3 regions of the Pelotomaculum schinkii genome follow, and region 2 is predicted to be linked to each of the others. Evidence: riboswitches for the same ligand, from Rfam matches in the RefSeq annotation. Region 2 holds a riboswitch; each other region holds the start of a gene.

Region 1 (3,114 bases), 480 kb from region 2:
CAAATACCATAATATAAATTCAGTTTCCAGCTTATTCCTGAGAGTGCTTGTGCCGGCGCATGATCTGGCAGGGAACCAACTTATCAATTACTTATCAATTAATTAAGGTCTGTTTTAATCCAAATACTAAGACACCTGGCGGCTGCCAGGTGTCTTAGCCGACCTTACTGCATCACCATGCCGCCGTAAGGGAACTGGTTCTGGTAACCTGCGAACTGCTGGTGAGTCTGCTGCAACTTTTGCGGCTGCTCTATTTCAAGCGAGTACCAGCCCTTGCGAAACATAAGATTGTACATGTCTCTGGTATGGGCGTGGGTTTCAATAAGCATATTCACAACGTCCTGGTGCAGCGCATGGTGGCTGGCTTCCCGGCTGAAAACGTTGAAGTTGTCAGTCAGGTATTTTAAGCTTGACAGAGTATCGTTGAGCATGTCGCGGTCGTTCATTTGCGGCCCTTTAGGCTGGGCCATATTGGCCTGGGGATTTTGTATTTTATTTTGCTGGTTCATGGATTCACTTCACCCTTTCTTAGCGATTTGCCGTATTAGCCGGATTAACATGGTTCAAAAGCCTCAGATAGTGGTGCATATGGAGCTGCCCCACTCGATCTAAAGCAGCCTTGATTTCGGGGTCCACGGCCTCTCTGGAAAAATGGAAGCACTTCTTCATGGAGGTCAATTCCCAGGTCATGGCGTCCTGCAGGTACAGGCTGTCTTTGGTTGAGATGACTTTTGGGGGTTCCGGCATTACTTGCGCTTGCTGAAACTGGTTTTGCTGAAACTGACTTTGTTGAAACTGGTTGGATGGCTGATACATGTTCATCTGCACTCTTTCATCACTCCATTTCTACTTTTTAAGTATTGTTTACCGTGTTTGTAAATTTATTCAGCGCAGGAAGACCATGAGTTGGTTATATAAAATAAAAAATAACCACTAACTTAAATAAATTTATTGAATCTTGCAGGAATTCTAATATTAACTGTAGAAAATTTGCATAGTTAATCTCCGAGTCTGTAAGCCTTAGCCGCAGGTATGGTTGTCAGGCCGTTAGGGTGCATTGGGAAACTGATGCGCCTCCCATTGTGGAAAGGAGAAAATGGCTTTATTTGCCGTAAAGCTTTGTCCTTTTTACAAATGGGACAGGGCTTTTTTCTTGTTTATAGCGGCCGCACATTGCCGCGCATGACTGCTTCTTTTAAAATTGCTCTCCTAGCCACCTAACCTACAGCTGTAAAGCCATGGTTATTGGCCGTTAGGGCGCTCTGAGAAATTGGCGCGCCTTCCGTTGCGAAAAGGAGAACATAGCTTTATTTTCACTCTAAAGCTTTGCCCTTTTCAGATGGGGACAAAGCTTTTTATTATGTTGGGGAGAGGGTGGTGCTATAATTTAATGCTAAATTTTAACTGATGTTCAGCGAAAACAACACGGTCGCCTGGTTGTAAGTGGTGCAGATATGTAGATGTTGCAATTGTAATTGTGCAGGTTGGAATCTGAGAGGAGGGGTAATATTGGAGCTTGTCAAGCTAAGTATCAATGGAAATGAAGTTGAAGTTCCGGCAGGTACCACGATCCTCAAAGCCGCCCAACAAATGGGGATAGACATCCCGCATCTTTGTTTTGAGGATGGCTTGAGTTCGGTTGGGGCGTGCCGGTTGTGTGTCGTGGAAGTGAAAGGAGCGCGCAGTCTGGTGGCCTCGTGTGCGGCAGCCGTGGCCCCTGGCATGGTGGTGGAAACGCATTCACCTGATGTGATGGAGGCAAGGCGGACCATCCTCGATTTGCTGATTGCCAACCACCCGCTGGATTGCCTTACCTGCGAAAAAGCCGGCGAATGCAAGCTGGCGGATTATTGCTATGAATATGGGGTCAAGGAAAGCACCTTCAAGGGAGAAAAGCACGCTTACCTGCTTGAAACGACCAATCCCTTTATCGTTCGTGATATGAACAAGTGTATTTTGTGCGGCAAGTGTGTCCGGGCCTGTGACGAGGTCACCGGTCAAAACACCCTGGATTTTGCCTACAGGGGCTTCAATGCCAAAACGACCACTGCTTTTGAAGATGAACTGGTGGAGTCGGACTGTGTTTTCTGCGGCCAGTGTGTTTCCGTCTGTCCGACCGGGGCGCTGACCGAAAAACAAATGCACGGCAAAGGCCGCCGCTGGGAGTTCCAAAGAGTCAAAACGACCTGTCCGTTCTGCGGCACCGGCTGTAACTTTGACCTTTGCGTAAAGGACGGTGAAGTGATAGGCGTAAGCTCCAACCCCAGCAGTGTGGTAAACGGCAAGGCTCTCTGCGTCAAGGGGAGGTTTGGCTGGGATTTCGTGAAAAACGAAAAGCGTCTCACCACGCCGCTGGTGAAAAAAGACGGCGAATTTGTCCCCGCCTCCTGGGATGAGGCGCTGGACCTGATTTCTACCCGCCTTGCCGGCATCAAAGAGAAATACGGTCCGGACTCTTTTGCGGCCTTAAGTTCCGCCAGGTGTACCAATGAGGAAAACTACCTGGTGCAAAAATTTACGAGGACGGTGATGGGCACAAACAACGTCGACCACTGTGCCCGTACCTGACACGCCCCCACCGTGGCCGGTTTGGCCACAACGTTTGGCAGTGGCGCCATGACCAATTCTATTCATGATATTACCAACCATGCCCAGTTATTGATGCTGATAGGGACCAATACTACCGAAGCGCACCCGATTATAGGGTATAAAATGAGGCAGGCGGCGCGCAAAGGCGCGAAGCTGATCGTGGTTGACCCGCGGCGTATCGACCTGGCGGAGGAAGCCGACTACTGGCTGCGCATTAAGCCGGGTACAGACATTCCCTTTTTAAACGGACTCATGCATATCATTATTAACGAGGACCTGCACGATAAGGAATTCATCGCCAATCGGACCGAGAACTTTGAAGTGCTTAAGGAAACCGTCAAAAACTACCCGCCCGAGTATGTTTCCAGCCTTACCGGCATAACGGTGGAAGACCTGTACGCGGTGGCGCGCCTTTACGCTACAACGGATAGGGCGATGCTGTTCTATACGCTGGGGATTACGGAGCACATCTGCGGCACCCACAACGTGATGAGTGTGGCCAACTTGGCCATGTTGACCGGACAC
Region 2 (3,114 bases):
CTTCACCAGTTTTAATATTTGGGGAAAGTGGTACTGGCAAAGAGTTGTTTGCTCAGGCTATTCATAATGAGAGTCCAAGAAAAATTAACCCTTTTGTTGCAATTAATTGTGGCGCTTTACCGCATGATTTGGTGGAAAGTGAATTATTTGGTTATGAGTCCGGCGCTTTTACCGGAGCTTCTAAAAATGGCAAGCCAGGCAAGTTGGAGGTAGCCTGCGGCGGAACCCTGTTTCTTGATGAAATTGAAAGTATGCCTCTAAATATTCAGATTAAATTATTGCGTGTTCTTTCCACTAATAAAATATGTAGAATTGGTGGGATTAAAGAGATACCTATAGATATTAGGCTTATCTCGGGAACAAAAAAAGATTTGTTGCAGGAAGCTGATGAGGGTAATTTTCGAGAGGATTTGTATTACCGAATCGGCATAATTACACTAAAATTACCGTCTTTGCGCGAAAGAGATGACGACATCCCCATATTGGCAAAACATTTCATTGATATATTTAGTAAAGAATACAATTTGCATGTGAAAGAAATTGATAACGAGTTTTTTGAGGCGCTTACCTGCTATTCCTGGCGTGGCAATATACGGGAATTAAGGAATGTAATTGAAAGAGCTATAGTTTTATTAAGTGGCAGGACAAAAATATCTCTCTGTGATCTTCCTGAGAAAATAGTTAAAGCCTATAATTACAAGACTCTGAAGAATAAAATAAGGGTAATCGAAAACACAAAAAATGGATCCAATAATTTAATGAAAATGAGTGAGGAAATAGTTATTGAGCTGCTATTAAGTGAGGAAAACGGCAATCTAAGTAAGACTGCTGAGCGTTTAGGAATTAGCAGGACAACATTATATAATAAAATTAATAGTAGTAAGAAACTGAAAATGCTTTTTAGTAAACATAAAATTGGCTAGATTGCCACGAGAAGGGCTTACCTCCCGGATGAGGGAAGTAAGCCCTTTTCATACATTTGATTGATGCTGCCGATTCCAGATAAAAAATGCATTTTTGTTGATTGAAGAAGTATTGCTTTGAACTGCTTTAAAAAAATTGGGATTTATTGTGTTGCTGTTCAATAATTAAAAACCTCAAAAATATGTACAAAAATTAGACACAAAAAATATCCTGTACTGTTAACCAGTCAGGGACGGGTCTATAAAAATTCATCAAAAAGTAGATATGTTTTGGGATTGTGGGAGTGAGTCCGTTTATTGGCATATACTTTGCTAGTGTGTAAAATATAAATAGCAAAAGGATTTTTCATTTATTTAAATAATGAATATTTATTTCCGAGTTAACCAACCTACAGCGATTGCCATGGTTGTTAACCGTTAGGGTGTAGCTGGAAACATTTGCGCCTCCTGTTGGAAAGGAAATACTTATAAGTATATATTCTATATAATAATATAGATATATCCTTTTTAGTAATGCAGTTTCCTACAGGGGTAACTGCATTTTTATTATAGATGTCCTTTGAACTGGACGTCTATAAAAAAGATGCCATGGCATGCATCACAATATGACCTTGTAGAGGCGGTCGGCAAATTGTACAAAAAAACACCTCTGGAAAGCTGGATACTCGCGAAGATAGAAGGGCACAATGGCAGTTTGGGCAAGTTAACCCGCTCCATCATAGAGACTTATCAAATTCAGCAACTAAGGGAGACTCTGACCCTCGCTCGCGACAAGAGCCCCTTTTACCGGCGCCGTTTGGCGCGGTGCGGCATAGATAAATTCCAGTCCTTAAAGGATCTTGGCGGATTACCTTTTACTACTCCTGCGGATATCAGACAAAACCCGCTGCAACTGCTTTGTGTTTCACAGGATCAGATTAACCGGGTGGTAACCCTGGACACTTCCGGCACCACCGGCCTGCCCAAGAGAATATATTTTACAGCCGCGGATCAGGAACTGACCAGGGACTTTTTTCAGCATGGTATGTCCACCCTGGTTCAGCCGGGCGACAAGGTGTTAATCCTGCTGCCCGGATACTCGCCCGGCAGTGTGGGTGACCTGCTGGCTGATGGTTTGCGCCGCATGCAGGTGAAACCCGTTCCCTACGGGGTGGTCCGGGACCCGGAGGCTGTCTTGGAGATTATGGCCGTGGAACAGGTTGACTCCCTAGTCGGGATTCCGACTCAAGTATTGGCACTCGCCCGCTGCCGGCAGTCTGACAAAAGAAAACACCAGATCAGGTTGAAAAGCCTGCTGCTGAGTACGGACCACGTTCCCGGCGCGATTGTAAGGTTTTTGGAGGAAACATGGGGCTGCCGTGTTTTCAACCATTATGGCATGACTGAAATGGGCCTGGGGGGCGGCGTCGAGTGTGAAGCGCGGGCAGGCTATCACCTGCGGGAGGCGGATTTGCTTTTTGAAATAATCAATCCCTTGACCGGCGAAGTTTTACCGGAAGGGGAAGAAGGGGAAGTGGTTTTCACAACGCTAACCCGCCGGGGTATGCCCCTGATCCGTTACCGTACCGGAGATATTGCCCGGTTTATGCCCGAACCCTGCCCCTGCGGTACGGTGCTGAAGCGTATGTCTTGCGTGCGGGACCGGGTTCAGGGCAGAATCACCTTAACGGGGGGCGAGCTGCTTAGTTTGTCCATACTGGACGAGGTCCTTTTTGCAGTAAACGGTGTTGTGGACTTTGAGGCATCTTTACTGCCGGAAAACGGCAGGGACAGATTGGCTGTCAGAGTACTGGCAGCCGCCTGGGCTGCTGAAGAAATACCGGGATTGGTTGAAAAAGCGCTATTTTCTGTTCCTGTGCTTTCCAGAAACATCAAGAAGGGAAATTTAATCTTGGCGCCAGTTCAAATAGATACATCACCGGAACTCTGGAAACCGGCAAAGCGAATTATCCGGGACAACCGCAACAAAAACTAAGATGCAGGCAGTTGGCTGATGGACAGGAAACACCAAAGAAAGCCCTTGCCAGGGGTAATTGATGGACAGGAGGGTTGTTGATTCTATGGAGTATAAAAATATTAACGCCCAATTACGCGCGATACCGCCGCCCCACCAGCCTTGGCTTAGTTCCGCTATGTATAATTACCGGGAAAAATTAGTAAATTGGAATCCTATCTGCATAAAAAATAATGC
Region 3 (3,114 bases), on a different contig from region 2:
CAAAGAAGACGCCGATAATACTGGCGATGATGGCAATAGCGCCAAGCACCAGAGGGTATACCACGTAATGCTCGTTGCCGGGGAAGAATATCTGTCCCAGCAGCATGGCTCCGATGGCTGTAATGGCGTAGGTTTCAAAAAGGTCGGCAGCCATACCGGCGCAGTCACCTACGTTGTCACCCACGTTGTCGGCTATAACAGCCGGGTTGCGCGGGTCGTCTTCCGGAATACCGGCTTCCACTTTGCCGACCAGGTCCGCCCCGACATCGGCGCTTTTGGTATAAATACCGCCGCCCAGACGGGCGAAAACGCTGATTAGACTGCCTCCGAAGCCCAGCCCGATCAGGTAGGTCGGGTCTCTAAAAAGAATATACATGCCTGCCACGCCCAATAGCCCCAGACTGACACACATGAGGCCGGTTACAGAGCCGCCTTTAAAGGCCAAAGCCAGTGCGGCAGGCAGACCTTTCTTAGCTGCTTCACAAACCCTGAGGTTACTCTTTACCGAGACGGTCATGCCTACGTATCCGCAGAGAGCCGAGAAGACAGCTCCGATGATGAAGCCCAAAGTAGTAATCCAGCCCAAACCGAAAAAGAGTAAGACGGCGATGATAATGCCGACCACCGCGATGGTTTTGTACTGACGGGTCAGGTAAGCCATGGCGCCTTCCTGGATAGCCTCCGAAATCTCGATCATGCGTTTATTGCCTTGCGGTTGTTTTAAAATCCAGGATGCAAGATATAATGCGAAAAGAATACCGAGCAATGACGCATACACTGCATAAATAGAAAACCCACTAAACAAAATCCAAACACCACCTTACGAAACCTTAATTTTAAATATAATGAGCGGCAAGCTGACTTTAAAATATGCTGCTACCACCTCCTGCGCAAAATGATGGCCCTTATTTGCCGCCATTACCTCCCAGACAGATTTTTTCATCTGAAGAGGGGGCCTTCAAAAAATAAACCGGGTACTGTAATGGAAATAAGAAAAAACTATTAATTGAAATTATACCCCTTTTTTTACCAAACAATCCATTTTATTATCTATAATAGTCTGGTAGAGGTCTTGAAAAATAAAAAAACCAGGCAATACAAATTTTTGTAATGTCTTGAACTTATACTATTATAGCTTTTTAAACTAAATTTGCCAAACCCTATTTTTATTAGATATTTATTGACTTTATAAATTCCAGTAAATAAAATGATAAAAGAAGCGAAGGAGTCGCTTTATGTTGAAAAATGATTACGCTTTTGTAGATACTAGAGAGCCTTTTATTTTTCAATAGACTTGATCTGTATATGAGTTCTCCGAGCCTGCTTACCTGGGACTTGGTAGTTATGGTTAATGGGCCGGAAGGGTGTGTATGGGAAACCTGCGCACCTCCCACTGCGGAAAGGAGAACACTACCTGATTACCACACACGGTAGATGATGCTTTTCGCATAACCTGCCGTTTTTTATTGGTCGGGTGTAATAGCCTAACAACTATTTACGAAAAAGACCATGAAAAGGTGGTAACTGATATGGAGATTATCTGGCAAGGGATAATTAAGGCCAGCGAAATGCTCTTGCAGGGAAACCGTGAAATCATGCAGATTACCGTGCTGACTATTAAGGTTTCAGGTCTTGCTACCCTGATCAGCGTTATAATCGGGCTCCCTGTAGGTGTATTTTTAGCTTTATCCGTTTTCCCGGGGCGGAGGCTCTTGGTCAGCCTGGTTAATTTCGGGATGGGCCTGCCGCCGGTTGTGGTGGGACTATGGGTGAGTATTTTCCTCTGGCGGAACGGGCCGCTGGGATTCCTCCACCTGATGTATACGCCAACGGCTATAGTACTGGCCCAGGCCATTATTGCCTCACCTATTGTAATAGGCTTTACCATCGCCGCCATCCAGCAGTTAAATCCCAAAATAAGGCTGCAGATAATAGCCCTGGGGGCCACCTGGTGGCAGACCCTTCTGTTCCTGGTGCGCGAAGCCAGGATGGGGCTTCTGGCGGCAGTGATGGCCGGTTTTGGAGGAGTTATCTCTGAAGTGGGGGCCTCCATGATGGTCGGAGGCAACATCAAGGGAGAAACTGCGGTCTTGACTACTGCGACAGTATTGGAAGTCTCCAAGGGCAACCTGGATGTGGCCATAGCTATCAGCGTGATCCTCCTGATACTTGCCTACGGTGTCACTTTATTTCTCACCATCCAACAACAGAAGAGGCCTGTATGAGCAGTAATACTATTATAGAAGTAAAAAATTTAAACCTGACCAAAGGGAGAAAAAAAATTCTTGACATTGAATACTTCTCTCTTGAGGAAGGAGAAGCGGTAGCCCTGATTGGCCCAAACGGGGCCGGCAAGAGTACCTTTATGCAGGTGCTGATGCTTTTGCAACGACCTACCGGAGGAGAGTTGTTCTTTAAAGGGGACAGGGTGGATTGGAAAAAACCTATCGCTTACCGCCGCCGCATGGCCATGGTATTCCAGGAGCCACTGCTTTTGGATACCACTGTTTATCATAACGTGGCCTCCGGATTGAAGCTCAGGGGTTTTAAAGTGGATACCATCCCGGCCAGGGTAAATGAATGGCTGGGGCGCCTGGGAATTTCCCACCTTGCCGGACGCCAGGCGCGCTACCTTTCCGGCGGCGAGTCCCAGCGGGTGAGCCTGGCCAGAGCGCTGGTCTTAGAGCCGGAGGTCCTTTTCCTGGACGAGCCTTTTGTGGCGCTGGATGTTCCGACCAGGGCCGCTCTGACCGCCGAACTCGCCCGCATCTTACGGGATACTCGCATAACGAGCGTGTTTGTGACCCATGATTATAGTGAGGTGCCCCTACTGGCCGAGACCGTGACGGTCCTGGAGCAGGGGAGGATTATCCAACAAGCTTCTCCCAGAGAGATTATGACCAGACCGACCAGCCGTACCGTAGCCTCTCTGGTAGGGGTTGAAAACATGATCCCAGGTAAGGTGGTAGGGACTCAGGATGGGGTAGTGTTTGTGCAGGCCGGACCTCATCGCATTAAGTCTATAGCGGCTGTCCCGGTCGGAACTAATGTTCTAATCCTGTTACGGCCGGAAGACATCAGAATTTTTAAAGGTGTATCCCGTCATGGGGATAA

The links. Region 2 has a riboswitch for molybdenum cofactor ahead of Psch_RS10490 (DVU_1553 family AMP-dependent CoA ligase). Riboswitches for the same ligand answer to the same signal wherever they lie in the genome.
Region 1: it holds a riboswitch for molybdenum cofactor, as region 2 does, so the genes downstream of both, fdhF (formate dehydrogenase subunit alpha) here and Psch_RS10490 (DVU_1553 family AMP-dependent CoA ligase) in region 2, are expected to answer to the same signal.
Region 3: it holds a riboswitch for molybdenum cofactor, as region 2 does, so the genes downstream of both, Psch_RS11045 (ABC transporter permease) here and Psch_RS10490 (DVU_1553 family AMP-dependent CoA ligase) in region 2, are expected to answer to the same signal.

Annotation. Positions count from the first base shown of each region.
Region 1 is NZ_QFGA01000001.1:1,779,967-1,783,080, reverse strand. It holds gene Psch_RS08255 (spore coat protein) at 165-509, opposite strand; gene Psch_RS08250 (hypothetical protein) at 529-822, opposite strand; molybdenum cofactor riboswitch at 992-1,109, shown strand; molybdenum cofactor riboswitch at 1,195-1,314, shown strand; gene fdhF (formate dehydrogenase subunit alpha) at 1,510-3,114, shown strand, end outside.
Region 2 is NZ_QFGA01000001.1:2,256,137-2,259,250, reverse strand. It holds gene Psch_RS10495 (sigma-54 interaction domain-containing protein) at 1-923, shown strand, start outside; molybdenum cofactor riboswitch at 1,285-1,400, shown strand; gene Psch_RS10490 (DVU_1553 family AMP-dependent CoA ligase) at 1,555-2,898, shown strand; gene Psch_RS10485 (helix-turn-helix transcriptional regulator) at 2,984-3,114, shown strand, end outside.
Region 3 is NZ_QFGA01000002.1:6,784-9,897, reverse strand. It holds gene Psch_RS11050 (sodium-translocating pyrophosphatase) at 1-805, opposite strand, end outside; molybdenum cofactor riboswitch at 1,302-1,422, shown strand; gene Psch_RS11045 (ABC transporter permease) at 1,530-2,225, shown strand; gene Psch_RS11040 (ABC transporter ATP-binding protein) at 2,222-3,114, shown strand, end outside.